DNA from 4 places in the Microcella frigidaquae genome. Region 3 is predicted to be linked to each of the others. Evidence: predicted binding sites of a transcription regulator. Region 3 holds the regulator's gene; each other region holds the start of a gene.
What was found. Region 3 encodes HrcA, which represses chaperone genes, less so after heat shock. Its sites were predicted from a motif close to TTNGCACTCGNNNNNNNCGAGTGCNAA; they were not measured.
Positions count from the first base shown of each region.

Region 1: a site for HrcA is predicted at 4,211-4,237, ahead of BJ959_RS06065 (Hsp20/alpha crystallin family protein). Genes of this name have one in related genera too.
Region 2: a site for HrcA is predicted at 3,993-4,019, ahead of groES (co-chaperone GroES). Genes of this name have one in related genera too.
Region 4: a site for HrcA is predicted at 2,371-2,397, ahead of groL (chaperonin GroEL). Genes of this name have one in related genera too.

Region 1 covers NZ_JACHBS010000001.1:1,221,183-1,228,080, reverse strand. The annotation lists gene BJ959_RS06080 (GNAT family N-acetyltransferase) at 1-74, opposite strand, end outside; gene BJ959_RS06075 (NADP-dependent isocitrate dehydrogenase) at 219-1,433, shown strand; gene BJ959_RS13090 (hypothetical protein) at 1,579-1,695, shown strand; gene BJ959_RS06070 (heavy metal translocating P-type ATPase) at 1,750-3,693, shown strand; gene BJ959_RS06065 (Hsp20/alpha crystallin family protein) at 3,706-4,128, opposite strand; gene BJ959_RS06060 (FAD-dependent oxidoreductase) at 4,317-5,801, opposite strand; gene BJ959_RS06055 (FAD:protein FMN transferase) at 5,798-6,706, opposite strand; gene BJ959_RS06050 (PLP-dependent aminotransferase family protein) at 6,720-6,898, opposite strand, start outside.
Region 2 covers NZ_JACHBS010000001.1:1,270,727-1,277,624, forward strand. The annotation lists gene BJ959_RS06250 (ABC transporter substrate-binding protein) at 1-162, opposite strand, end outside; gene BJ959_RS06255 (phosphotransferase) at 229-1,281, shown strand; gene BJ959_RS06260 (aminotransferase class III-fold pyridoxal phosphate-dependent enzyme) at 1,278-2,600, shown strand; gene rarD (EamA family transporter RarD) at 2,563-3,492, opposite strand; gene groES (co-chaperone GroES) at 3,616-3,912, opposite strand; gene BJ959_RS06275 (THUMP-like domain-containing protein) at 4,066-5,244, shown strand; gene BJ959_RS12640 (DUF4190 domain-containing protein) at 5,263-6,003, opposite strand; gene BJ959_RS06285 (DUF4190 domain-containing protein) at 6,054-6,329, opposite strand; gene BJ959_RS06290 (DUF4190 domain-containing protein) at 6,461-6,778, opposite strand; gene tsaD (tRNA (adenosine(37)-N6)-threonylcarbamoyltransferase complex transferase subunit TsaD) at 6,890-6,898, opposite strand, start outside.
Region 3 covers NZ_JACHBS010000001.1:23,506-30,403, forward strand. The annotation lists gene BJ959_RS00115 (hypothetical protein) at 1-29, shown strand, start outside; gene BJ959_RS00120 (HAD family hydrolase) at 56-724, opposite strand; gene hemW (radical SAM family heme chaperone HemW) at 857-2,095, shown strand; gene BJ959_RS00130 (DUF4870 domain-containing protein) at 2,102-2,488, opposite strand; gene BJ959_RS00135 (DUF4870 domain-containing protein) at 2,555-2,944, opposite strand; gene hrcA (heat-inducible transcriptional repressor HrcA) at 3,151-4,170, shown strand; gene dnaJ (molecular chaperone DnaJ) at 4,171-5,274, shown strand; gene BJ959_RS00150 (16S rRNA (uracil(1498)-N(3))-methyltransferase) at 5,284-6,042, shown strand; gene BJ959_RS00155 (histidine triad nucleotide-binding protein) at 6,067-6,420, shown strand; gene BJ959_RS00160 (PhoH family protein) at 6,476-6,898, shown strand, end outside.
Region 4 covers NZ_JACHBS010000001.1:1,176,692-1,183,589, forward strand. The annotation lists gene BJ959_RS05845 (biliverdin-producing heme oxygenase) at 1-601, shown strand, start outside; gene groL (chaperonin GroEL) at 702-2,330, opposite strand; gene BJ959_RS05855 (DUF3048 domain-containing protein) at 2,508-3,554, opposite strand; gene BJ959_RS05860 (cold-shock protein) at 3,607-3,810, opposite strand; gene BJ959_RS05865 (LytR C-terminal domain-containing protein) at 4,000-4,581, opposite strand; gene BJ959_RS05870 (DUF3263 domain-containing protein) at 4,612-4,884, opposite strand; gene BJ959_RS05875 (heme/hemin ABC transporter substrate-binding protein) at 5,062-6,162, shown strand; gene BJ959_RS05880 (DUF2332 family protein) at 6,140-6,898, opposite strand, start outside.

The sequences.
Region 1 (6,898 bases), 1.2 Mb from region 3:
CCCGGACGGAGCGTGAGTCCGTTCGCCGCGACGATCGTGCGGGCCGACAGTTCCTCGAGTCTCAGCGCGTCCATGCCACCCAGGGTAGACGGTGGGCGGCGACCGCGGAGGGGAAGATCCCTGGCGGAGGACCTCCGCCATGTATCTCGATATCGAGACAACCCGGGCGAGCCGCTAGGCTGGCAGGCGGCACATCACCGATGGAAAGGCGCCCCGCAGTGGAGAAGATCAAGGTCGAAGGCACGGTCGTCGAGCTCGACGGCGACGAGATGACCCGCATCATCTGGCAGTTCATCAAGGACCGCCTGATCCACCCCTACCTCGACGTCACGCTCGAGTACTACGACCTCGGCATCGAGAACCGCGACGCGACCGACGACCAGGTCACCATCGACGCCGCGCACGCGATCATCAAGCACGGCGTCGGCGTCAAGTGCGCCACGATCACGCCCGACGAGGCCCGCGTCGAGGAGTTCGGCCTCAAGAAGATGTGGAAGAGCCCGAACGGCACGATCCGCAACATCATCGGCGGCGTCATCTTCCGCGAGCCGATCGTCATCTCGAACATCCCGCGTCTCGTGCCCGGCTGGAACAAGCCGATCATCATCGGCCGTCACGCCTTCGGCGACCAGTACCGCGCCACCGACTTCCGCTTCCAGGGCAAGGGCACGCTGACCGTCGAGTTCACGCCCGAGGACGGCTCGGAGCCCATGAAGTTCGAGGTGTACCAGTCGCCGGGCAGCGGTGTCGCCCAGGTGCAGTACAACCTCGACGAGTCGATCCGCGACTTCGCCCGCGCCTCGCTCAACTACGGCCTCGCCCGCAACTACCCCGTCTACCTCTCGACAAAAAACACCATCCTGAAGGCCTACGACGGCCGCTTCAAGGATCTCTTCGAGGAGGTCTTCGAGAACGAGTTCAAGGCCCAGTTCGAGGCCGCCGGCATCACCTACGAGCACCGCCTCATCGACGACATGGTCGCCTCGGCCATGAAGTGGGAGGGCGGCTACGTCTGGGCCTGCAAGAACTACGACGGCGATGTGCAGAGCGACACCGTCGCGCAGGGCTTCGGCTCGCTCGGTCTGATGACGAGCGTGCTGACGAGCCCCGACGGCAAGGTCGTCGAGGCCGAGGCGGCCCACGGCACGGTCACCCGTCACTACCGGATGCACCAGCAGGGCAAGCCGACCTCGACCAACCCGATCGCCTCGATCTTCGCGTGGACCCGCGGCCTCATGCACCGCGGCAAGCTCGACGGCAACCAGGCCCTCATCGACTTCGCCGAGACCCTCGAGGACGTCGTCATCACCACCGTCGAGAGCGGCAAGATGACGAAGGACCTCGCGATCCTCATCAGCCCCGAGCAGGCCTACCTGACCACGGAGGACTTCCTCGCGGCGCTCGACGAGAACCTGAAAGCGCGACTCGCTTAGGGGCCGCTCTACAACGGATGCCCGGGGCCGTGCGCCTCGGGCATCCGTCGTCTCGGCCGGGCCCGGTGTTGCAGGGAAGATACCCCCAGGGGTATGCTGGGAGCGCGCGCCGACCGGGGCGCAGCATCCATTGAAAGGAACCGCCATGTGCTCACCCGCCCGTTGCTCCGCCTGCGGCAAGGTCACCTGGACCGGCTGCGGCCAGCACATCGAGCAGGCGCTCGAGGGCGTGCCCCAGGCCGAGCGCTGCACCTGCGGCTAGGTCGCGCCGTGCGCGTGCTGGTCAACGGCGCGGCAAGCGGGTAGACACGACAGCGTGACCCGCCTCGTCGCGCTCGTGCGCCGCTTCCCCCTCGTCGCGCTGACCGTGCTGGTCGCGATCATCGCCGGCGCGCTCGCACTCAACGGCCTCGAGCCCGCTGCCCGCTGGCTCGTCTCGCTCTACGCGCTCGGCATCGCCGTGATGGAGGCGGTCAGCATGGTGCGCGGCCTGCTCGCCCAGCAGTTCGGCCTCGACATCCTCGCCGTCACGGCCATCGTCAGCACGGTCGTCGTGGGCGAGTACTGGGCCAGCCTGATCATCGTCTTCATGCTCGCCGGCGGCGAGGCGCTGGAGGTCGCTGCCGCGGGCCGGGCCCAGCGCGAGCTGCGGGCGCTGCTCGACCGCGTGCCACAGCAGGCGCACCGCATCGAGGCCGACGGCTCGGTCGCCGATATCGCCGTCGACCAGGTGCGGGTCGGCGACCGGCTCCTCGTGCGTCCGGCCGAGATCCTGCCCGTCGACGGCGACCTCGCCAGCGGGCTCGCGAGCCTCGACGAGTCGTCGCTCACCGGCGAGAGCCTGCCGGTCGACAAAGCCATCGGCGACCCGGTGCTGAGCGGCTCGGTCAACGGCCCGACCGCGATCGAGATCGTGGCGACCGCCGTCGCCGCCGATTCCCAGTATCAGCGCATCGTCGAGCTCGTGCGCGAGGCCTCGAGCAGCAAGGCCCCCCTCGTGCGGCTCGCCGACCGCTATGCCCTGCCGTTCACCGGCGTCTCCCTCGCGATCGCGGGCGTCGCGTGGGCGGTCAGCGGCGACCCGGTGCGCTTCGCCGAGGTGCTCGTCGTCGCCACGCCGTGCCCGCTGCTCATCGCGGCGCCGGTGGCCTTCATGGGCGGCATGAGCAGTGCGGCGAAGCGCGGCATCGTCATGAAGAGCGCTGCCTCGCTCGAGAAGCTCGCCCGCGTGCGCACGGTCGCGTTCGACAAGACGGGCACGCTGACGCAGGGGCGCCCCGCCGTCGTCGGCGTGCACCCGCAGCCCGGGTTCGACGAGCGCGAGCTGCTGCACCTCATGGGCTCGGCCGAGCAGTACTCCTCGCACGTGCTCGCCGCGTCGATCCAGCAGGCGGCGCTCGACCGTGCGGGCAGCCTCAGCCCGTCCACCGACGCGCGCGAGGTCGCGACCTTCGGTGTCGAGGCGACCATCGACGGTCGGCGGGTGCGGGTCGGCAAGCCCGCTTTCGTCGCCGAGCACGCGGCCGACCTCGTGCCGCACGCGGCCGAGAGCGGCGCGGCCGTGGTCTACGCGGCGGTCGACGGCCGCTTCGCCGGCGTCATCGTGCTGCGGGATGCGGTGCGCGACGACGCCGCCGACACGCTCGTCGCCCTGCGCGGGCTCGGAGCCGAGCGCATCCTCATGGTCACCGGCGATGTCGCGGCGACGGCCGGGCCGATCGCCGCGTCGCTCGGCATCACCGAGCTGCACGCCGAGTGCCTGCCCGACGACAAGGTGCGCATTATCCGCGAGGCGCAGCCGCGCCCGGTCGTCATGGTCGGCGACGGCGTCAATGACGCTCCCGTGCTGGCTGTGAGCGACGTCGGCATCGCGATGGGCGCCAAGGGCTCGACGGCGGCGAGCGAGTCGGCCGACGTCGTGATCCTGCTCGACGACATCGCCCGCGTCGCCCGCGCGGTCGCGATCGGCCGCCGCACGGTGCGCATCGCCCTGCAGAGCATCTGGCTCGGCATCGTCATCTCGGTCGGCCTCATGCTCGTCGCGGCCGTCGGACTGCTGCCCGCCATCGTCGGCGCGACGCTGCAGGAGGTCGTCGACCTCATCGCCATCCTCGGGGCGCTGCGCGCCGTGCGCGCCGGCGTCGCCCCGGTCGCGGGGCTGGATGCTGCGCCGCGGTCGTCCCGCACGACGACGGGCCCCGTGCCCGACGCGGAGGCGTCGCTCGGCACGGGGCCCGCAGGGCCGCTGGTCGACCGGTGACGGCGACCGCGCCTAGGCGGTCACCTCGGCGCGGTCGCTCGCCGTGGCGATGGCGATCTTGCGCGGCTTGGCCTTCTCGGCCACCGGGATCATCACGCTCAGCACGCCGTTCTCGTAGTGGGCAGAGATGCCCTCGGTGTCGATGTCGCGGCCGAGGGTGAGCTGACGCTGGAACGCCCCCGCGGCGCGCTCGCGGGCGAGCCACTGCACGCCCTCCTGCGAGCGCGGCGTGCGCTCGGCGCGGATCGTGAGCAGCTGTCCGTCGACATCGACGTCGACGCTGCCCGGGTCGACGCCCGGCAGCTCGGCCGTCAGCACGAAGTGGTCGGCGTCGCGGTAGAGGTCGATCGGCATGATGCGCGGCGTGTCGCGTCGGTCGAGCAGCGTCGCGGCCATGCGGTCGAGCTCGCGGAACGGGTCGAGGCTCATCATCATCTCGGTCTCCCTTCTCGGTGCCGCCGAGTGGGCGGCTGCGCTGGTTCTGGAGTTGAGTCAGGTCGACTCAACTACGACGAGATTAGCACTCTCACTATGCGAGTGCCAGACTTTCGCGCACAGCGAAATGCCTGGTCAGCGGTGCTTCTGGACCGTTGACGCGGTGCGCGCTGGGTGTCGCGTGCGACCTAGTACCCGGCGAAGTAGTCGGTGTGCACGCGGCGGACTCCCGCGCGCCGCAGGGCCGTGCGGGCCGTGGCGACGAGCGACGGCGCGCCGGAGACGAACCCGCGCCGGGAGGCGAGGTCGGGCACGAGCTCGGGGAGGGCATCCGGTGTCAGCTGGTCGGGGGAGGCCTCGACGATGCGGGCTCCCGCGGCCTCGGCCGCCTCGCGGTAGAGCACCTCGCCGGGGTTCGAGCTGACGACGAGCAGCACGATGTCGCGCTGGTCGCCCCGCGCGGCGAGGCTCGCGAGCTGGCTCGCGAACGGCGTCATGCCGATGCCCCCGGCGACCATCAGCAGCGAAACCGCCGGGTCGCGGGGCAGCAGGAAGTCGCCCGCCACCTGGGTCACGGCGACGGGGGTGCCGGGTTCGAGCTGGGCGAGCGCCGCCTTGAACGAGCTGCCCCCCTCGGGGGTCCGCATGCCGATCGCGACGCGCGACTGCTCGGTCGCGGCCAGCTCGGGCGCCGACGCGATCGAGAACGTGCGGCGCGTGCCGCGGATGTCGGCGCGGTGCGGCAGGTGCAGCTCGAGGTATTGCCCGGCCTCGAAGGCGAACCGGCGGGAGGGCTCGAAGCGGTACTCGGTGGCGTGGTCGGAGAGCGGAGCGCGCTCGACGAGCCGCAGTGAGACACCGCCGCGGCGCGAGACCGCGAAGGCGACGATGTTGCCGAGCACGAGCGCGAGCTCGGGGGAAGTGTAGATCGGGCCGAACCCGAACGGGATCGAGAAGGCCACCGCGGTGACGGCGGCGGTCAGCCACTGCTGCCAGCGGCGCGGCGGCAGGGTCAGCGGCTCGCTCAGCATGAAGCCGGCGAGGAAGACGACCGGGAACAGCTGCAGCACCGTCGTCACCGCACCAAGCGGTGCCGTGCCCGTGGCCACGAGCCGTGCGCCGATGATGACGATCGTGAGCAGCACGAAGACCAGACCCACGTCGAGGCGCCGCGTGCGGTCGAGCAGCAGAAGGGCACCGACCGCGACCGCCGGCAGCAGGGCGGGCGTCGCCACCCACCAGAAACCGACGCCCTGACCGAAGCCGTAGCCAATGAGCCCCGCGACCCACACGCCGGTCGCGGCGGGGTTGAGCAGGTGCCGCCCGCGCCAGACGACCAGGTATTTCGACAGCGCGGCGAGAACGCCCGCGCCGGCGGCCGCGACGAGGCCCGGCATCGTGAGGCTCGGCTGCACGATGCACGTGACGATGAGCGCCGTGATGACGCTCGACTCGCGGTGCGGAACGACGCGCGCGAGCCGCGCCGCGATCTCGTTCGCGCCGAGCGTCGCGACGATCACGACGCCGAGCGTGCCGAGGATCGCGTACGGGTCGGGCCCGATGACGTCGAGGAAGGCGAACAGCACGGCCTGCGCGAGCACGATCGCGAGCGTGATCGTCGCCAGCCGGTACATGCTGACCCGGCCGGTCAGTGCGTCGATGCGTGCCCTCATGCGAACAGCTCCCCTCGAAGACCGGCGCTCGCCTCGAGCCGCCCGTCAGCCATCAGTCGAACCCATTCCACCGCGAAAACCCTGCACAGACGCGCCGGGTCGGCCAGGAACATCGCCGTCGCGACGCCATCGGCCACGAGCGCGGAGTCGGCGATGACCCAGGTCGCGACGACGGCGTCGACCGGGCGGCCGGTGATCGCGTCGATGATGTGGTGCAGCCCCTCGCCCCAGGCCCGCCGCGTCGTCGCCGAGGCGCACAGGGCCTGATCGCGCAGCTCGACGACGCCGAGCGCCTTCGAGGGGTCGAACGGGTTCTCGAGGGCCACGCGGATGCTGCGCTCCCCCCGCACGCGCACGTCGCCGCTCGCGTCGACCACCGTGTCGGGCAGCCCGCGCTGCACGAGTAGCTCGCCCACCAGGTCGACGAGGTACCCCTTGCCGGCCGCTCCCACATCGAGCAGGAGCGGCGTCGCCGTGTCGAGCACCAGGCCGTCGGCGGTGCGGCGCAGGGAGAGCGAATCCTGCCAGCGGGGTGCCGGCAGCGGGTCGCCGGCGGGTTGCAGGCGGTAGGCGGCGTCGTAGCCGAGCCGTTCGAGACTGGCGCCGACGAGGGGGCTCAGGCGGGCATCCGTCGCCGCGTGCAGGCGTTCGTAGAGGTCGAGCAGGGGCTCGGCGTCGGCCGGAAGGGTCCACGACCCGGGCTCCCGGGCGATGCGGGAGACGAGGGAGTCGTCGCGGAAGCGCGACCAGTCGCGATCGAACTGCGCGATGCGGGCGAGCACGGCCTCCCTATCGTCCTCGCTCAGCGCGGCGCCGAGGGAGGAGGTCGGCGTGCCGGAGCCGCCCAGACCGATGCGCCAGGCAGTGCCGATCGCCTCGAACGCGGTCGGGCCGGTCTGCGTCACGCGCGGTGCCGGCTCAGCTCTCGACGGCGTCGGCCTTGATGGCCGTCAGCGCCTCGCGGAAGCCGTTGCTGGTCAGGGACGAGCCGGCGACGACGGTGACATCGAGCTGATCGATGTCGCGCCCGACGACCAGATCCGCGATGCCGGAGGCGAACTGGCCCTGGTAGTTGGCGGTGGTGGGGTTGTTGGGGT
Region 2 (6,898 bases), 1.2 Mb from region 3:
CGGGGTCGGCAGCGGACGGGGCGCGGCGCAGCCCACGAGGAGCGCGCCGGTGGCGAGCGCGGCGAGCGCCGCGACGGCGGCACGAGCGGCGTGCCGGGGAGCACCGAGTCGGCGGGCGCCGGGTCGGCGCGCATCGGTCGGGGAAGCGGGGCGACGCGGCATGGCGAGGCTCCTTCCGGGCGTCCAGGGGCTACCGGAACTGTAGCGGCCCGCCCGTAGGCTGGTGCGGTGACCGCGCCGTCGCCCCCGCACCTGACCGCGCCGTTCGCGGCGGTGCCGGTCGAGCGCGCGGCAGCCCTGCTGGCCCGCACGCACGCGCTCGCGGTCGATGCCGTCGAGCGGCTGGCGACCGAGCGCGACGACACCTTCCGGGTGCGGTCCGGCGACCGGATGCTCGTGGCCAAGCTGGCGCACCCGCTCGACGATCCGCGCGTGGTGGCCGATCAGCTGGCCGTGCTCGAGGCGCTGGCCCGCATCCGCCCCGACCTGCCGGTGCCGCGCGTGCTGCCCGCCGCCGACGGCGCCCTGTCAGCCACGATCCAGACCGTCGACGGGCCGCGCCTGCTGCGGGTGCTCACCCACCTCGACGGCGAGACGCTGGGCTCGGCGCCGCGGTCGCTCGGCGACCTGCGCGCACTGGGTGCCCTGCACGCCCGCCTGGCCCGCGCGATCGCGGCGATCGGCGATGCGGCCGACCCGCCCCTGCAGGGCGCCCCGACGGAGTGGAACCTGCTCGCGCTCGAGCGCTACGGCCCGCTCGTGCCCGCGATCGGCGACCCGGCGCTGCGGTCGGCCATCGCCGCGGTCATCGAGCGGGCGGCGGATGCGGTGCTCGCGCCCGCGCGCGCCCTGCCCGCGGTGCTCGCGCACAACGACCTGCACGGCGACAACGTGCTCGTACGGCCGGGGCCGCCCGGCACCCCGCTGGAGGTGACGGGGGTGCTCGACTTCGGCGACATGACCCGCACCGCGCGGGTCGCCGACCTCGCCGTCGCCGCCTCGTACGCCCGCGGCCGGGTCGGCGAGGCCGGTCCGCCCTGGGCCGCGGCGACCGCCTACGTGGCGGGCTACGAGAGCGTCGAGCCGCTCGACCCGGCCGAGCACGCGCTGCTGCCCGACCTGGTTCTGCTGCGGCTGGCCCAGCGCGGCATCCTGAACTCGGCCATCGCCGCCGCGAACCCCCGGGCCGCGGAGTACGCGAGCCGCAACCTGAGCGCCATCGCCCGCGACCTGCGCGAGCTGGGCGCGAGCACCCCGCACCGCATCGGAGGCACCCCGTGATCGGACCCGCCACGTACTACCGGCCCGAGCACCGCGCCGCGCTCGACGAGCGCACGCGCGCGCTCATCGACCGGCGCGAGGCGGTGCTGTCGCCCGGCTACCGGCTGTTCTACGCGCACCCCGTCGAGTTCGTGCGCGGCAGCGGCACGAAGCTGTACACGCGCGACGGCGAGGAGTTCCTCGACGTGTACAACAACGTGCCCGTGGTCGGGCATGCGCACCCGCGGGTGGCGGCGGCGATCGCCGAGCAGGCGGCGCGGCTGAACACCCACACGCGGTACCTCGACGAGGGGCTCATCGACTATGCCGAGCGACTGGTCGAGGCCTTCCCCGCTGCGCTCGACACCCTCACCTTGGTCTGCACGGGCTCGGAGGCGAACGATCTCGCGCTGCGGGTGGCGAAGCAGGCGACCGGACACCGCGGCGTCATCGTGACCGAGAACGCGTACCACGGCGTCACGACCGAGATCGCGGCGATCTCGCCCTCGCTCGGCGGCGACGACTCGCTCGCCGCCTGGACCCGCACCGTGCGGCCGCCGGTCGGCGACGGGCGGGCGATGGTGGCGGATGCGGAGCGCGCGATCGCCGCGCTGCAGGCCGCCGGGCACGGCGTGGCCGCGCTCATCGTCGACACCGCCTTCGCCAGCGACGGCTTCCTCGCCCCCTCCCCCGCGACCCGCGCCACCCTCGCCGCCGTCGCCGCGGCGGTGCGCGCCGCGGGCGGGCTGGTCATCGCCGACGAGGTGCAGCCCGGCTTCGGCCGGCTCGGCGCCACCGCAGAGAAGCCGAGCCTCTGGGGCTTCGTCCGGCACGGCCTCGACCCCGACCTGGTGACGATCGGCAAGCCGATGGCGAACGGCCTCCCGGTCGCGGGGCTCGTCGCGCGGCGGCCGCTCATGGCCGCGTTCGGCGAGCGCGTGCGGTACTTCAACACCTTCGCCGGCACGCCCGTCTCGGTCGCGGCCGCACGCGCGACGTGGGAGGTGCTGCACGACGAGGGCCTGCCGCAGCACGCCGGGGCCGTGGGGGCCGCCCTGCTCGGCATGCTCCGCGAGCTGACGGGGGGGCACCCGCGGCTGCGCGACCCGCGCGGTGCGGGGCTCTACCTCGGCGTCGACGTCGTCGATCCGGCGACGGGGCTGCCCGACCAGCCGGCCGCCACGGCCCTGGTGAGCGGGCTGCGCGAGCGGCGCATCCTGATCAGCGCGTCGGGGCGCGACAACGCGGCGCTCAAGATCCGCCCGCCGCTGCCGTTCTCGCACGGAGACGCCGAGCGGTTCATCACGGAGCTGGAGGGAGCCCTGCGCGACCTCGGCTGACGGCGCGCCGACGGTGCACGACCGCCTCGGCGGTGAGCACCGCGAGCGCGAGCCAGACGAGGGCGAAGCCGATCCAGCGCTCGAGCGGCATCGGCTCGAGCAGCACGAGCACGCCGAATGCGAACTGCATGAGCGGCGCCAGGTACTGGATGAAGCCCATCACGGTGAGCGGCAGGCGGCGCGATGCGGCGGCGAACAGCAGCAGCGGCACCGCGGTGATGACGCCAGCGAGCGAGAGCAGCAGCGCGTGGCCGAGACCGGCGCGTCCCATCGTGATGCCCCCGGTCAGCTCGACGGCGACGAGCGCGACCACGGCGACGGGCACGAGCCAGGCGGTCTCGAGGGTGAGGCCCGCGACGGCGGTGACGCGCCCGCCCATGCGGTTCTTGATGAAGCCGTAGAAGCCGAAGGAGAAGGCCAGGGTGAGCGCGATCCACGGCGGCTGTCCGTAGCCGATCGCCAGCACGAGCACGGCGAGCACGCTGATGCCGACCGCGGCCCACTGGCCGGGCCGCAGCCGCTCGCGCAGGAAGATCACGCCGAGGCCGATCGAGACGATCGGGTTGATGAAGTAGCCGAGCGCGGCCTCGACGACGAAGCCGCTCGTCGAGCCGTAGACGTACACGATCCAGTTGATGGCGATGAGGATGCCGGCCACGAGGCTCAGCCCCATGACCCGCCGGTCGCGCAGCAGCGCGGCGAACGGCCGGAAGGCCCGGGTCGCCGCGAGCAGGATCACGCAGAAGACGAGGGAGAGCGCGATGCGCCAGGCGACGATCTCGATCGGGCCGGCCGGCTCGAGCAACAGGAAGTAGGCGGGCAGGAAGCCCCAGAGTCCGTAGGCCCCGACCGCCAGCGCGAGCCCGGAGGGCGACAGGCGGTTCTCGGGCACAGGGTCACTGTAGTCCGCGCCGGAGGCCGCCCCGACAGCACGAACCCCCGGTCGCACGGATGCGCGCCGGGGGTCTCGTGGAGCCGCGATCGAGCGCCGAGCGCTCGGGCGGGGGGTGCGTCGTTAGCGGACGACGACCGCGAGGACGTCGCGGGCCGACAGGACGAGGAACTCCTCGCCGCCGTACTTCACCTCGGTGCCGCCGTACTTCGAGTAGAGCACGCGGTCGCCGACGGCGACGTCGAGCGGAACACGGTTGCCGTTGTCGTCGATGCGGCCGGGGCCGACGGCGACGACCTCACCCTCCTGGGGCTTCTCCTTGGCGGTGTCGGGGATGACGAGACCCGAAGCGGTGGTCTGCTCCGCCTCGACCTGCTTGATGACGATGCGATCCTCGAGCGGCTTGATGCTGACCGACACGGTTGACCTCTTCTTTCTGACGACGATGAGGGGGTTGGCACACTCGACGTGCGAGTGCCAGAGCAACTGTACCGAAGCGATTAGCACTCTCGCAATCCGAGTGCCAGCCCGCGGCGCGCGCACAGGAGAACCGTCCGGTGGCAGGATCGACCCATGGATGCCGCCGAGCTGCGGGAGCTGCTCACCCCGGAGGCGCTGGCGCTGCTCGACACGCTCGCGCCGAGCGACTCGACCGCCGACGTCGTGGCGCTGGTGGCCGGGCTGCGCAAGCAGGGGCATCCGCCCGCTCGCGTCGCCGCCGTGCTCACCCAGTACCGGCTGCGGCGGAAGGCCGAGGAGAAGTTCGGCCCCTTCGCGCGGCGGATGCTCTTCACCGCCGAGGGGCTGGAGCAGGCGAGCCGACTGCGGGTCGCGGCCCAGCATGCCGGACGCTTCGCCGCCGCCGGCCTGCAGCGCGTGGCCGACCTCGGCTGCGGCATCGGCGGCGACGCCCTGGCGCTGGCCTCGCTCGACCTGACGGTGACAGCGGTCGAGCGCGACGAGGTGACGGCCGCGATCGCCGCCTACAACCTGGCGCCCTTCCCCACCGCGCGGGTCGTGCACGGCGATGCCCTCGCGCAGAGCCTCGATGACGTCGGCGCCGTCTGGCTCGACCCCGCACGGCGCACGGGAGCCGTGCGACTGAACTCCCCGGACGACTGGTCGCCGAGCCTCACCGACGCGCTCGCGATCGCCGGTCGCCGCCCGGCGGGTATCAAACTCGCCCCCGGGATGGACCGCGGGCTGCTGCCCGAGGGCCTCGAGGCGCAGTGGATCTCGGTCGACGGCGAGGTCGTCGAGCTCGTGCTGTGGAGCGGCGCCCTGGCCCGCCCCGGGGTCGGGCGGGCGGCGCTCGTGCTCCGCGGCGACGCACCCCCGGCCGAGCTGCGCAGCGCGACCGACAGCGCCGACGTCGACGCCGGGCCGCTCGGCGAGTACCTGTACGAGCCCGACGGCGCGGTGATTCGCGCGCGCTTGATCGGCGACCTCGCACGCAGCATCGGGGGCCGGATGCTCGACCCCACGATCGCCTACGTGACGAGCGACACCGCCATGCAGACGCCCTTCGCGCGCGGGTTCCGCATCGTGGAGCGGCTGCCCATCGATATCGCCCGGCTCAAGCGCGCGCTCGCCGCGCGCGGGATCGGGACGCTCGAGATCAAGAAGCGCGGCGTCGACATCGACCCCGCCCGGCTGCGGCCCAAGCTGGCCCTGCGCGGCGACGCCGCGGGTGTGCTGGTGCTGACGCGCATCGCCGGCGAGCGCGCGGCCCTGCTCGCCGAGCGCCTCTGACCGTGCCGATGGCGGGGGTCAGAACCCGCCCATGCTCCCGACGCTCGAGAAGAAGATGATCGGCAGCAGCGTGAGGAACAGGAACAGGATTCCCCACAGCACGGAGATCGCGATCCCGACGTAGCCGCAGACGAGCCCCGCGACCGCCATGCCGCGCGCGTGCGGCTCGCGCTTGAGCGCCATGTGGCCGAGGATGACGCCGGCGATGGCCGGCAGGAGCCCGAAGGCGGCGAAAGAGAAGACCAGGCCGATGATGCCGAGCACGAGCGCCAGCACGCTGAGCGTCGAGGCGGGGCTGGCGGGCAGCGCACTGTAGGGCGTCGCGGCGGGCGCGGCGGGCGCCGCGGGAGCGCCCGGAGTCGCGGGGGCCGCGGGCGCGACCGGGGCGGCAGCCGCAGGGGCGGGGCTCGCCGCAGCGGGCGCGGGGGCCGAATACGGATCGGGGCGCGAAGCAGGAGGCGTCGCCTCGATCGGCGGCGGAGCGGCGACGGGTGCCGTCGCAGCCGCGGCCGAGGCAGGGGTCTTCCTCGCCGGGGGAGCAGCGGCGGAGGTCTTCTTCGCCGCCGAGGCGGCGGCAGGGGCCTTCTTCGCCGCCGAGGCGGCGGCAGGAGTCTTCTTCGCCGCCGAGGCGGCGGCGGGCGCCTTCGTCGTGGCGGCCGGCGTGCGGCGCGTCGGCTTCTTCGCGGGCTCGAGCGGAGCATCCGCGGCACCCTGCCCGGGTGCGGGGGGCGGGGGCGGCGGGGGCGTGGTCTCGGCCATGGGATCCTCCTGTGGCGGCTCGGGCGGAGCGGACGGTTCTTGCGGGCGGGTCAGGCGCCGAGGGCGTTCAGAGTCGCCAGGAAGACGCCCCAGAACACGAACCAGGCGACGGTGCCGACCCAGCCGATGATCGTTGCGGCGAGCGCGAGCCCACGGCCGCCCTCCCCGGTCTGCGCGATCTGACGGAGGGTGATGTGGCCGAGCACCGCGCCGGCGACCGGCACGAGCAGGGCGAGCACGAGGGCGACCGGCGCCAGGCGGTTGCGCGCACCGGGCGCACCGGAAGCGGCAGCGGGCGAAGGGGCGGGAGACGCGGCGTCAGTCATGGGCGGGCCGTTCGGGTCGGGTCGGATGCTCCGCACATGATAGAGGCTCGCACCGGGCATTCACCTCGGTGCGAGCCTCTAATCGGCCCCGCGGGCCGATCAGTCGATGCGCGGTTCGCTCAGCGCAGCGGTCAGGGGGCGAAGGTGATGCCGCCGCTGCTCGCCGCGATGGCGAAGAAGCCGATCCAGGCGATGACGCCGATGAGGCCCGCGACGAGGCCGAGGTAGCCGAGCACGAGGCCGGCGATCGCGAGACCGCGGCCGTTCTCGCCGGTCTTCTTGATCTGGCTGAGGGCGATGTGGCCGCAGATCACCGCGCCGAGCGACACGAAGAAGGCCAGCACGAGCGAGACGATCGCCAGCGTGTTGGTCTTCGGCCCGGCGGCGGCCGGCGCGTACGGAGCGGCCGGGGGCGGGGTCGGTGCGGGGGGCGGGGTCACGTCAGACATGCGGTCTCCTGAGTATCGATCGGTGGCGGCCCGGGTGCGGGCACGGCCCATGCTGTCAGCGACCCCCGGGGGTGTCAACGAGGCGGCGGGCGCGCCTCGAGCCTCGTCGGGTCAGGCTTG
Region 3 (6,898 bases):
TCGTGCAGGGCGTCGCGCTCGTCAGCTGACCCGAGCCCTGCTCCGGGATGCTCCCCTAGAGCCCCTCGATCGCCGCGAGCACCTCGTCGAGCGACCCGGCGAGGTCGGCCACCACGAGCACCGCGCCCGTCTCGCGCAGGTCGTCGACCGAGAACACGCCCGTCGCAACGCCGATGAACGGCAGGCCCGCTGCGGCCGCGGCCTCGTCGTCGCGCGGGGTGTCGCCGACGATGACGAGGGTCTCGTCGGGCAGCGCCGCGCGCGCCGCGCGGGTGATCTCACTGCGGTCGCGGGCCGTCGCGCCGAAGAAGGAGCGGTCCCAGTCAAACCACTCCGGCCCGAGCCCGGCACCCTCGAGCTTGACGCGGGCGCGCACCAGCGAGTTGCCCGTCAGCAGCGCGTTGTGCCAGCCGCGGGCGGCGACCGCGGTGAGAGCATCCACCACGCCCGGAGCGGGCTCGCGCCGATCGCCCGCCTGCGCCCTCTCGATCGAGAGCTCGTCGAGCACCGCCCGGGCGCGCTCGTGCCACGCGTCGTCGTACCCGAAGTGGGCGAGGATCTCGCTGAGGATCAACCCGTCGGGCTTGCCGTGGGTGCGCGGCAGGGGCGGGTGCAGCTCGCGGCCGACGGTGCGCTCGACGGCCGTGTGGTACAGCTCGCCGCCGCCCGTGTAGCTGTTGAGCAGCAGGGTGCCGTCGACGTCCCAGAGAATCGTGGTGGTCACCCGTCAACCCTGCCAGACCCGTTGGGCCCCGTTCGCAACTCAGGCTGAGACGACATCGATGACCGGTTTACGCGCCACACGTGTGAGCTCTGCCTGAGTTACGAACGGAACGCGGGCTGGGAGGATAGGCGGGTGCCCAGCGCCCTGCCCCTCGCCGACCCGGCACCCGATGACGGGATGCTGCCGCCGAGCGTCATCGACGGCGCGGAGCACCGCGACCTCGGTGTGTACCTGCACGTGCCGTTCTGCCGCGTGCGCTGCGGCTACTGCGACTTCAACACGTACACGGCCGACGAGATCCGCGGGGTCAAGCAGAGCGATTTCGCCGACCAGGCGATCGCCGAGGTCGCGCTCGCCGCGCGCGTGCTGCGCGACAGCGGGCTTCCGTCAAGGCCCGTGAGCACGGTCTTCTTCGGCGGCGGCACCCCGACACTGCTGCCCACGGACGACCTCGCGCGCATGCTCGCCGCGGTGCGCGACACATTCACGCTCGCGCCCGACGCCGAGGTGACGACCGAGGCCAACCCCGACTCGATCGACGCAGCGGGCCTGCAGCGCCTCGCCGCCGCCGGCTTCACGCGGGTCAGCGTCGGCATGCAGTCGGCCGTGCCGCACGTGCTCGCCGTGCTCGAGCGCACGCACGACCCCGAGAACGTGCCGCGCGTCGTCCAGGCCGCGAAGGAAGCGGGGCTCCAGGTCAGCCTCGACCTCATCTACGGCACCCCCGGTGAGTCGGCCGACGACTGGGCGCGCAGCCTCGACGCCGCCCTCGCGTGCGAGCCCGACCACATCAGCGCCTACGCGCTCATCGTCGAGGAGGGCACGAAGCTCGCCCGGCAGATCGCGCGCGGCGAGGTTCCGCCCGTCGACGACGACCTCCACGCCGCGTTCTACGAGGCGGCGGATGCCCGGCTCACCGCCGCCGGCTACCACTGGTACGAGGTCAGCAACTGGGCGCGTGGCACGGCCGACGCACCCGCCCACCGCTCGCGCCACAACCGCGCCTACTGGCTCGGCCACGACTGGTGGGGCGTCGGCCCCGGCGCGCACAGCCACGTCGGCGGTGTGCGCTGGTGGAACGTCAAGCACCCCGCCGCCTACGCCCAGCGCCTCGCGGCGGGCGTGAGCCCGGCCGCCGGGCGCGAGACGCTCGACGCCGAGACCCGCCGCGTCGAGCGCGTACTGCTGCAGACCCGACTCGTCGAGGGTCTGCCGACGGATGCCCTCACCCCGCTCGGCCGCCGAGCGGTCGCCCAGCTCATCGCCGATGAGCTCGTCGAGCCGGGGCTCGCGCTGCGCGGAACCGTCGTGCTCACCCTGCGCGGGCGCCTGCTCGCCGACGCCGTCGTGCGGCGCCTGCTGCCCGACTGACGCGGCCTACTTCAGGAAGGTGATCGTCAGCGGGTAGGCGTAGGCCTCACCGCGGTTCGCCGCGAGAGCGGCGATGATCGAGAACACCAGAATCAGGATGCTGACCGCAGCGAGGATGATGACGCCGATCACGATCAGCGAGGTGATGACGCCGATCGCGGAGGCGATGAGCATCGTCAGCTGGAAGTTCAGGGCCGTGGCGGTGTGCCCGCGCACGAACGGGCCGCGATCCTTGAGCAGCAGGTAGCCGAGCAGCGCCGGGATGAACCCGAAGAAGATACCGCCGATGTGCACGAGAGTGGCCCAGAGCTTCTCGTCGCCGGGGCTCATCGGCTGCGGCGCCGAGGCGTAGGGGTTGGCGGGCGGCGGGGTCATGGGGGGCTGATCGCTCATGCGGTCATTAAACACCGGCGGGCCCCGACCGGAGAGGTCGAGGCCCGCTGGTCGCGCCGACAGCGCCTACTTGATGAGGCGGATCGAAACGGGGTAGCGGTAGTTCACGCCGTCCTTGGCCTTGACGAAGCCGAGGATCGAGAAGATCACGGCGGCGATCCAGACGAGCGGGATCAGGAACGAGATCAGCCCGCCGATGCCGAAGGTGACGGCGGCGAGGATGAAGCTCAGCACGTTCAGCGCCACGTAGGCGATGGTGACGGCGATCTGGAAGTTCAGGGCCTCCTTCGCCTCGGTGTTGGTGAACGAGCCGCGGTCCTTGAACACGAGCCAGATGATGAGGGCCGGGAGGAAGCCGAGCACGCCGCCGAGGTGGGCGAACGAACCCCACTGGCGGTCCTCCGCCTCCGAGAGCGGGGCGGCCGGCTGGGCGGGGGGCGGAGTCTGGTCAGTCATGGGCACTGCCTTTCAATGTTCTTAGTTCGGACGGATGGGTCCCGGGGTGGAGCACGAGGCAAACCTAGCGTCGAGCATCCGGCCCGGCAATAGGGGCACGCGGGAAGCCGGGGGTAGAATTGGCAGTCCGAAGCGGCGAGTGCCAGCACGAGGTGCGGGCCCGCCAACGGGAGACGACAGTCGATCAGGCGAGGGGAGTCGGAGCCATGGTCTCGGAACGCGCCCTGCACGTGTTGCGCGTCATCGTGCTCGACTACGTCGAATCGCGCGAGCCCGTCGGCTCGAAGGCGATCGTCGATCGGCACCAGTTCGGCGTCTCGGCCGCGACGATCCGCAACGACATGGCCCTGCTCGAGGAGGAGGAGCTGATCACGGCCCCGCACACCTCCTCCGGGCGTGTGCCGACCGACAAGGGCTACCGCGTCTTCGTCGACCAGTTCGCCGATCTGCGGCCGCTGAGCACGGCGCAGCGGCAGGCCATCGCCGCCTTCCTCGACCAGTCCGTCGACCTCGACGACGTCTTTGCGCGCACGGTTCGGCTGCTCTCCCACCTGACGAATCAGGTCGCGCTCGTGCAGTACCCGACCCTCGGCAACGCCCGGGTGCGCCACATCGAGCTGGTGCCGATGTCGGCGACCCGCCTCATGACAGTGTTCATCACCGACGGGGGCCGGGTCGACCAGCGCATCATCGAGCTACCGATGGAGGCCGACGAGGTGTTCGTCGGCGAGCTGCGCGCGAAGCTGAACGCGGCGCTCGCCGGCCAGGCGCTGACCGAGGTGCCGGAACTGGCCGCGCGCCTCGCCGACCGCTTCGCTCCCGACCGCGGGGCGGCCGTCTCCGTCATCGCCGAAGCACTCGTCGGGCACGTGGATGCGCAGCGCACCGACCGCCTCGTCATGGCTGGCGCGGCGAACCTGGTGCGCACCGAGGGCGACTTCGCCGGCAGCGTGTACCCGGTGCTCGAGGCGCTCGAGGAGCAGGTCACCCTGCTGAAGCTGTTCAGCGAGATGAACGTCGACGAGAACGGCGTCACCACGCGCATCGGCCGCGAGAACGCCGAGGCGCTGAAGGAGACCGCCGTGGTCACCAGCGCATACCGCGTGGGCGCCGACAGCACCGCGAAGCTCGGGGTGCTCGGCCCCACCCGCATGGATTACTCGAACAACATGGCAGCAGTGCGCGCCGTCGCCCGGTACGTGTCGCGCCTGCTCGGTGAGGAATAAGTGGCAGACCATTACGAGGTGCTCGGCGTCGACCGGCAGGCGAGCGCCGATGACATCAAGAAGGCGTACCGCCGACTGGCCCGCGAGCTGCACCCCGACGTGAACCCCAGTGCCGAGGCGGCCGAGCGGTTCAAGCTCGTCACGCACGCCTACGACGTGCTGAGCGACCCGCAGCAGCGGCAGCAGTACGACCTCGGCGGGTCGGGCGGCTTCGGCGGCGCATCCGGATTCGGCGGCTTCGGCGACATCTTCGAGACCTTCTTCGGCGGCGGCCAGCAGCAGCGCGGGCCCCGCAGCCGCCGCGAGCGCGGGCAGGACGCCCTGCTGCGGGTCGAGGTCGACCTCGACGAGATCGTCTTCGGCACCACCCGCACGATCGAAGTCGACACGGCGATCCTCTGCAGCACCTGCGAAGGATCCTGCTGCTCGCCCGGCACGAGCCCGCAGACCTGCGACATCTGCCGCGGTTCCGGGCAGATCCAGCGCACCGTGCGGAGCCTGCTCGGCAACGTCATGACCTCGAGCCCCTGCGGCTCGTGCCGGGGCTACGGCACGGTCATCCCCAGCCCGTGCCCCACCTGCGCGGGGCAGGGCCGCGTGCGGGCCCGCCGGGCGATCCCCGTCGACATCCCGGCCGGCGTCGACACCGGCGTCCGCATCCAGCTGCCCAGCCAGGGCGAGGTCGGCCCGGCCGGCGGCCCCAACGGCGACCTCTACCTCGAGATCAAGGTCAAGACGCACGATACCTTCAGCCGCAACGGCGACGACCTGCTCGCCACGGTCGAGGTGCAGATGACCGACGCCATCCTCGGCACGACCGTCGTGCTGCCGGGACTCGACGGCGACGTGCCCGTGGAGATCAAGCCCGGCACCCAGAGCGCCGAGATCATCACCATCAAGGAGCGCGGCATCACGCGCCTGCGCGGCTCCGGCCGGGGTGACCTCAAGATCGGCGTGCAGGTGGTGACGCCCGTCCGGCTCAACAGCAAGGAGACCGAGCTGATCCGCCAGTTCGCCTCCAGCCGCCGTCCGGTGCCGCCGCAGTTCTCGACCTTCCAGCAGGGCATCTTCGCCAAGCTGCGCGACCGCTTCCTCAACCTCTAGCGCGCGGCCGTGGCCCACTTCTACCTCGACGAGACCCTCGCGGCGCAACTGGCCGCCGCTGACGCGTCGTCGGGGGAGGCGGTCGTGCACCTGCGCGGCTCCGACGCGCGCCACGCCGCGACCGTCGCGCGCGTACGCGTCGGCGAGCAGCTGCGGCTGGGCGACGGGGCGGGACTCGTCGTGCACGGGGTCGTCGCGAGCGTCGAGCCGGGCGACGTCGCGCTCGCGGTCGACCGGGTCGAGCGGTATGAGCGGCCGCGGCCGAGCATCCACCTCGTGCAGGCGCTCGCGAAGGGCGACCGCGACGAGCTCGCCGTGCAGGCCGCGACTGAGCTCGGCGTCGACGGCATCATCCCCTGGCAGGCCGCGCGCAGCGTCTCGCGCTGGGATGCCGCGAAGGCGGCGAAGGGCCGCGAGCGCTGGCAGACGATCGCGCGCGAGGCGACCAAGCAGGCCATTCGGCCCTGGATGCCCACGGTCGAGCCTCTCGCCACGACCGCCGACCTGGCGGCGCGGGCCGCGGCGTCGACCGTGCTCGTGCTCGAGCCGACCGCCGAGCATGCCCTCACCGGGCTCGACGCCGCGACGCTCGGGCACGGCGACGTGCTCATCGTCGTCGGCCCGGAGGGCGGAGTCGCCCCCGAGGAGCTGCAGCGGCTCGTCGCGGGCGGAGCCCGCGCCGTGCGGCTCGGCTCCAGCGTGCTGCGCACCTCGACCGCGGGCCCGGCGGCGATCGCCGTGCTCTCCGCCCGTCTCGGCCGCTGGTGAGGGCGGCGCTCTAGACTGGAGCCCATGACCACGCCCGCACCGTCGATCTTCAGCCGCATCATCGCGCGCGAGATCCCGGCCGAGATCGTGCACGAGACCGAGACGGTGATCGCCTTCCGCGACATCGCTCCGCAGGCGCCCGTGCACCTGCTCGTCGTGCCGAAGACCTCGCGCTATCGCGATGTCGCCGAGCTCGCCGCGGGCGACCCCGCCCTGCTGGCCGACGTGGTGGCCACCGCCCACCAGCTCGCGAACGAGCACGCCGACGGGCAGTTCCGGCTCGTCTTCAACACCGGTGCGAACGCCGGGCAGACCGTCTTCCACGTGCACGCCCACGTGCTCGCGGGAGGCCTGACCGAGGGAACCCTTGCCCACTGACGATTCCGCGCGCGCACCGCGCGCCCACGAGCAGCTCGACGTCGACGGGGTCGCCATGGTGCGCCTGCTCGGCCCGCAGGACCGCCTGCTGACGACGCTCGAGAAGCAGTACCCGCTGGTCGACGTGCACGTGCGCGGCAACCAGATCACCCTCGAGGGCGACCCCGCGCAGGTCGCCGCCGCGAAGCGGCTCATCGACGAGCTGCTCGTCATGGTGCGCGGGGGGCAGGAGCTCGGCGAGGTCGAGGTGGCCAGCTCGGCCCGCATCATCGACCAGGGGCAGGGCAGCCCCGCCGAGGTGCTGAGCCAGGCCATCTTGACGAGCCGCGGCAAGAGCATCCGCCCCAAGACGCTCGGCCAGAAGGCCTACGTCGACGCCATCGATCACCACACGATCGTGTTCGGCATCGGCCCGGCCGGAACGGGCAAGACCTATCTCGCGATGGCGAAGGCCGTGCAGGCCCTGCAGCGCAAGGAG
Region 4 (6,898 bases), 1.2 Mb from region 3:
CGGCAGCCACCGCGACAGCGAGGGCGCGGGATTCATGCACGGCCTGCTCAAGGGCGAGGCGACCCGCGACGACTACATCGCCCTGGTATCGCAGCACTGGGCGATCTACGAGGCGCTGGAGGGCGTGGAGCCCGCGATGCGCGAGGTCGCGCTCGTCGCTCCCTTCCTCTCCCCCGCGCTCACCCGTCTGCCCGCGCTCGAAGCCGACCTGGCCTTCCTGATCGGCGACGACTGGCGCGAGCAGTTGCAGCTGGTGCCGGCGACGATCGCCTACGCGGCTCGCATCCGCGAGGTCGCCGCCACCTGGCCCGCCGGCTACATCGCCCACCACTACACGCGCTACCTGGGCGACCTCTCGGGCGGCCTGCACATCGGCCGCGTCATCGGGCGGCAGTTCGGCTTCGAGACCAACGGCATCGGCTTCTACCTGTTCGACGACATCGCCGACCCCGCCGCCTTCAAGGATGCGTACCGCAGCCAGCTGGACGCCGCACCCTGGGCTCCCGGCGAGCAGGAGCGCGTCGTCGACGAGGTGCTGCGTGCCTACGACTTCAACACGCGCATCTTCGAGCAGCTGAGCGCCCGCACCGCGGCCGCCTAGCGCGCACTGCCGCGCGGGCGAGGCCCGGATCCCCCCGACGACGACGAAGGGCGGCTCCCCCGGAGGGGAGCCGCCCTGACGTTTCGGCGGGTGGCCTGGACTAGAAGTCCATGCCGCCGCTCGGGTCGCCCATCGGCGCCGAAGCCTTCTCGGGCTTGTCGGCGACGACGGCCTCGGTGGTGAGGAAGAGGCCGGCGATCGAGGCAGCGTTGAGCAGCGCCGAGCGGGTCACCTTCACCGGGTCGGCGATGCCAGCGCCGAGCATGTCGACGTACTCGCCGGTGGCCGCGTTGAGACCGAAGCCGACCTCGAGGTGGCGCACCTTGTCGGCGACGACGCCGGGCTCGAGGCCCGCGTTGAGGGCGATCTGCTTCAGCGGAGCGTCGATCGCAACCTTCACGATGTTCGCACCGGTCGCCTCGTCACCCGTGAGCGAGGTGAGCTCGGCCGACTCGAACGCCATCTTGCCGGCCTGGATGAGGGCGACGCCACCACCGGCGACGATGCCCTCCTCGACGGCGGCCTTCGCGTTGCGCACGGCGTCCTCGATGCGGTGCTTGCGCTCCTTGAGCTCGACCTCGGTGGCCGCACCCGCCTTGATGACGGCGACGCCGCCAGCGAGCTTGGCGAGGCGCTCCTGCAGCTTCTCGCGGTCGTAATCCGAGTCGGTGTTCTCGATCTCGGCGCGGATCTGCTTGACGCGACCAGCGATCGCCTCGGCGTCGCCAGCACCCTCGACGATCGTCGTCTCGTCCTTGGTGATGACGACCTTGCGAGCGCGGCCGAGCAGGTCGAGGGTCGCGTTCTCGAGCTTGAGACCGACCTCCTCGCTGATGACCTGACCGCCGGTGAGGATCGCGATGTCCTGCAGCATGGCCTTGCGGCGGTCGCCGAAGCCGGGGGCCTTGACGGCGACCGACTTGAAGATGCCGCGGATCTTGTTGACGACGAGCGTGGCCAGGGCCTCGCCCTCGACGTCCTCGGCGATGATGAGCAGCTGCTTGCCGCTCTGGATCACCTTGTCGACGACGGGCAGCAGGTCCTTGATCGCCGAGATCTTGCCGTTGACGATGAGGATGTACGGGTCTTCGAAGACCGCCTCCTGGCGCTCCGGGTCGGTGACGAAGTACGCCGACAGGTAGCCCTTGTCGAAGCGCATGCCCTCGGTCAGCTCGAGCTCGGTGCCGAAGGTGTTCGACTCCTCGACGGTGACGACGCCCTCCTTGCCCACCTTGTCGATGGCCTCGGCGATGAGCGCGCCGATCTCGGGGTCGGCGGCCGAGATGCTCGCGGTGGCGGCGATCTCCTCCTTGGTCTCGACCTCCTTGGCGTTCTTGAGCAGCTGGGCCGAGACGGCCTGGGTGGCCTTCTCGATGCCGCGCTTGAGGCTGATGGGGTCGGCGCCCGCGGCGACGTTGCGGAGGCCCTCGCGCACGAGCGCCTGGGCGAGCACGACCGAGGTGGTGGTGCCGTCACCGGCGACGTCGTCGGTCTTCTTCGCGACCTCCTTGACCAGCTCGGCGCCGATCTTCTCGAAGGGGTCGTCGAGCTCGATCTCCTTGGCGATCGACACGCCGTCGTTGGTGATGGTGGGGGCGCCCCACTTCTTCTCGAGGACGACGTTGCGGCCGCGCGGGCCCAGCGTGACCTTGACGGCGTCGGCCAGGGTGTTGAGGCCGCGCTCGAGGCCGCGACGGGCCTCCTCGTCGAAAGCGATGATCTTTGCCATGTGTTCTCGTCCCTCCCGGACGTCTCACGTGCGGTAGCTGTTGGCACTCACAGAGCATGAGTGCTAAATGATTCTGGCACTCGGAGCAGGCGAGTGCAAGCCGCGCGGGCGGCATCCGCACCGGGGCGGGGCGGCGGCAGCACCCGGCTCGCTGCGCCGGGCGCGGCGACGGATGCTCTACCGGAAGGTGGCCGACCCGTCGAGCGGTACGAGCTCGACCCAGGTGTTGCCCGGCGCGAGCCGCACGGCGACACCATGCCGGTCGAGGATGCGGATCGGCGCGGTCATCGAGGCCTTCGACCACGTCGCGCGGACGGTTGCGCCGCCCGTGGAGATCCAGGCCTCGCCCCTGCCGATGAGTTTCGTGGTCGGGATGCCCGAGATGACCTGCACGGGCACGCGGAGCACGACGACGTTGACGGCACTGAGCTGATCGCCCTGGGCATCCGTATCGGCCGCCCCGCCGGTCTGGAAGCGCACCCAGCGCTCCGTTTCGGCCTTCCATCGCCACGAGGGGGTGCTCCAGCCGCCGAAGACCAGGTCGATGCGGCTCGTCGGCGAGCCCTCCTTGGTGGCGGTGGCCGAGGCGATGCTCTCGGAGAACGCGAACTGCTGCGCGGGCGGCTTGAGCTCGCTGTGCTGGGCGATCACCTGGGGCGCGCGCACGAGCACGTTGTGCGGGGCGAATGCGTTGTCGCCCCGAAAGAAGGTGTCGGCAGTGTCGGCCTGGCCGTGGATGGCGTTGACGACGGGAGCGGCGCGCATCATCTCGACGAAGCGGTACTGGCCGCCCGAATAGGCGACGATGCCGCCCAGCGGAGAGATGATGTCCGGGTCCATCGGACGGATCGACCGCACCGGTCCGATGAGGTCGGGAACGTCCGAGTGCCAGACCGCGACGTACCGGGTGAGGCCGCCCTCGACGAGCTCCTCGTACACGATGTCGGTGCGCTCGAGCCCGATCTGCGGGCGCGCGGCGGGATGGTTGTCGACCTTCGCGGCCAGTGAGGGCTCGGTGAGGCTGCCGACGGCGACCTGCTCGCCGGTGAGCGGCGCGATGTCGTACGGCTCGGGCGGCACGTAGGTCGAGACGTACGTCTCGGTGGGTGAGGGGCTCGGCATCGGCGGCGGCTCAGTGGCGCACCCCGTGACGGCGACGACCACGGCCCCGACGACCACGACCGACCGCGCCCATCGACGGCTGCGGGCTGCGCTCCGGCTCATGTCGGCCACTGTAACCCCCGGCCTGCGTCCTGCGGTCGAACGCGGCGGAGCGTCAGGCGACCTGAACGCCCTCAGCCTGCGGCCCCTTGGAGCCGGTTCCGATCTCGAAGGTGACCGTCTGGCCCTCCTCGAGCACCTTGTAGCCGGGCATATCGATGCCGCTGTAGTGGACGAAGACGTCGCCTTCGCCGTCGGCACGGGTGATGAAGCCGAAGCCCTTCTCGGCATTGAACCACTTGACGGTCCCCTGGGGCATGGTGGAGCTCCTCGCAGAACGGTTGTGCGGCGAGAATACGGGCGGCGGGCCGATCGGAGAAGGGCTCGGAGGCAGCGTGAACAGACTCGTTACGACCCCGAAACGCGGGCGTAACGCGCGGACCGCATCCGGGCCCGCACCTCCCCGCCGCGGCGGGGAGACCTCGCTCCGACGCCGATCAGCCGCCGATCAACCGCCGGCGACGGCGGCGAAGTCGGCACCCAGCACGATCGTGATGGGGGCGCCCGGGAACGCATCGGACTGCTCGATCGTGCCCGCTCCGAGCAGCGCCACCATGCCGGCGGCCACTCGCTCGAGCGCGGGGTCGTTGTAGAACACGACCGTCTCCTCGATGTCGGTCTGCGCGGCGGCCGTGACCGTGCCGACGCGCCAGCCGGGGTCCACGATGAGCCCGCGAGCCGTGGCGCCGAGGCCGTCGACCGCGGTGCCGTTGAGCACCGTGATCGTGAAGCCGTCGGGCAGCTCGGCCTCGGCCGGGTCGATGATCGGCTCGATGGTCGCGGTCGGCGAGGGCGTCGCAGTCGGGGTGGGCATGGGCTCGGCCGTGCCGAAGCCGGGGATCTCGAACGTCACCCGGTCGGTGATCGTGGAGAGCAGGTAAAGCCCGAGCACGACGAGCAGTCCGCTGGCGAGGGCGGCCCAGGCCGTGGCGACCCATGCGCCGCGGCGCGAGCGCGGGGCGCGGTGGGCGCCGACGCGCCCCAGGGATGCGGGGACCTCGTCGAAGCGGTCGCGGGGGAACTCGGCCATCGTGATGATGCCTTCCAGAGGAGGGTGGTCTCAGGCAGCGCCGGAGGCGCCCGCACGTCGGGTGCGGCGCCGCTGCGCGCGATCGTCGCGCACGTCGCGCAGCCGCCCCACGAGAACGGGGTCGTACCGCACGGCGACTTCGGTGTCGATCACGGCGTTCAGAACCTGATAGTAGCGGGCCGCGGTCCACCCGAACTCGCGGCGGATGCCGAGCTCCTTCGCGCCGCTGTGGCCCCACCACGCGCGCTCGAACTCGAGCACGCGCTGCGCGCGCTCGTCGAGGGACTCGGCAGGGGCATCCACAGCGTCGAGGGTACGCGGCCAGGACCTTCGGCCCTGGACGGCTCGCGGCGGCTCGGGCAGGCTCGCAAGGGCGCACATCCTCCCCACAGGGGAGCAGGTTAGGCTTGCCTAACTCTCCGAGCACGCCCTGTGCCGCTCCCCACGCCGCCGAGCGGCGCACCGACCGACCGGACTCCGATGACCCGCCGCACCACTCTCGCCCTGCCCGCAGCCCTCGCGCTCGTCGCACTGCTCGCCGGGTGCGCCGTCGCCGCACCGGAATCGACGAGCGAGCCCACCGCGCCGATCGGCCCGCGGGTGCCGCTGAGCGAGCTCGTGGTGAGCGACGACCCCCGATCGCTGACCGGACCCTCGACGGCTCTCATCGCCGACGCGGCGATCGAGCCCATCACGACCGACCCCGCCCAGAGCCTGCCCGCGACCGTCGTCTCGCGCGACCTCGACGGCGACCGCGAGATCACCGTCACCGACACCAGCCGGATCCTGCCGCTGGACATCGCCGGCTCGATCGCCGCGACCGTCTTCGCTCTCGGGTTCGGCGACTCCGTCATCGGTCGCGACATCTCGACAACCTTCCCCGAGGCCGAGGGTCTGCCGATCGTCACCAGCAGCGGTCACGCGATCAACAGCGAGGCCGTGCTGGCCCTGCGGCCCTCGATCGTCATCACCGACGGCACCGTCGGGCCGACCGACGTGGTGCTGCAGCTGCGCGACGCCGGCGTGACGGTGGTCTACGTGGATGCGGAGCCGGGGCTCGCCGCCCCCGCCGAGCTAGCCCGCCAGGTGTCGGCCGCGCTCGGCGCCCCCGAGGCCGGCGAGCTGCTCGCCGAGCGGCTCGACGGTGAGATCGACGACGTCGTGACCGCGATCGAGGGCATCCGCCCGGAGGACCCGGCCGACCGCGTGCGCATCCTGTTCCTCTACCTGCGCGGCGCCTCCGGCATCTACTACCTGTTCGGCGAGGAGTCGGGAGCGGACGAGCTGATCACGGCCCTCGGCGGCATCGACGTGGCCGGCGAGATCGGCTGGCAGGGCCTGCGGCCGATGACCGATGAGGCGCTGATCGCCGCGAATCCCGACCTGATCCTCGTGATGACCGCGGGTCTCGAGAGCGTCGGCGGCGTCGACGGGCTGCTCGCCGAGAAGCCCGCCGTGGCGCTCACCCGCGCCGGCGAGGCGCGCCGCTTCGTCGACATGGCCGACGGCGAGGTGCTGAGCTTCGGGCCGCGCACGCCCGCGGTGCTCGACGCACTGGCTAGAGCGATCTACGCTCCCTGACCCAACGGTCGATGCGCTCCCCGTGCGGCGAGACCACGCCGAGCGGCTCCCCGTCGCGGCTGAGCAGGAAGTCCCCGTCGTCGCCCGGCAGACTGACGTCGGCGGCAGCGCGCAGGTCGGGCAGCACGGTGCGGCCGTCGAGCGAGATCCAGTGGTGGGCGAGCTCGCCGACCGCGGAGACGAAGCGCGCGCGGTCGGCCGGGCTCAGGTAGACGAGCACCGCCGGGCTCGCGACGACGAGCGTCGCCCCGGCCGGGGCTTGCGCGCAGGCGCTCGCGAGCCCGTCGACGGCATCGCCGGTGACGACCCGCACCGGATGCTCGCGGGCGACGGCGATCGCGCGGTCGAGCTGCACCGCCCGTTCCCGCTCCTCCGGCCAGATCAGGGTTCGCAGCCAGCGCTCGTCCTCGGCGTCGTCGAGCCGGACGGGCTTTCGCTCGAGGCCGAGGCGCCACACGATGTCGGGCATGGCGGTCGGCACGGGCACGCCCGGCCCGAGGCGGCACTCCAGCTCGAGGGGCGAGCGGCCGTCGGCGGGGTCGACGCGGTGCGGGCATCCGTCGGCGTCGATGTAGACGTGGCTGTAGCGGTCGACCAGCAGGCCGAGGCCGGCGGAGGCCCCGACCTCGAGGAGCGCGATCGGCCCCGGGATGCCCTGCAGGGCGGCGAGCAGCGCCGAGGTGCGCCGCGGATCGTTGGTCTGGGTGGCGCGCTCCCGGGCGATGGCCGCCACGGC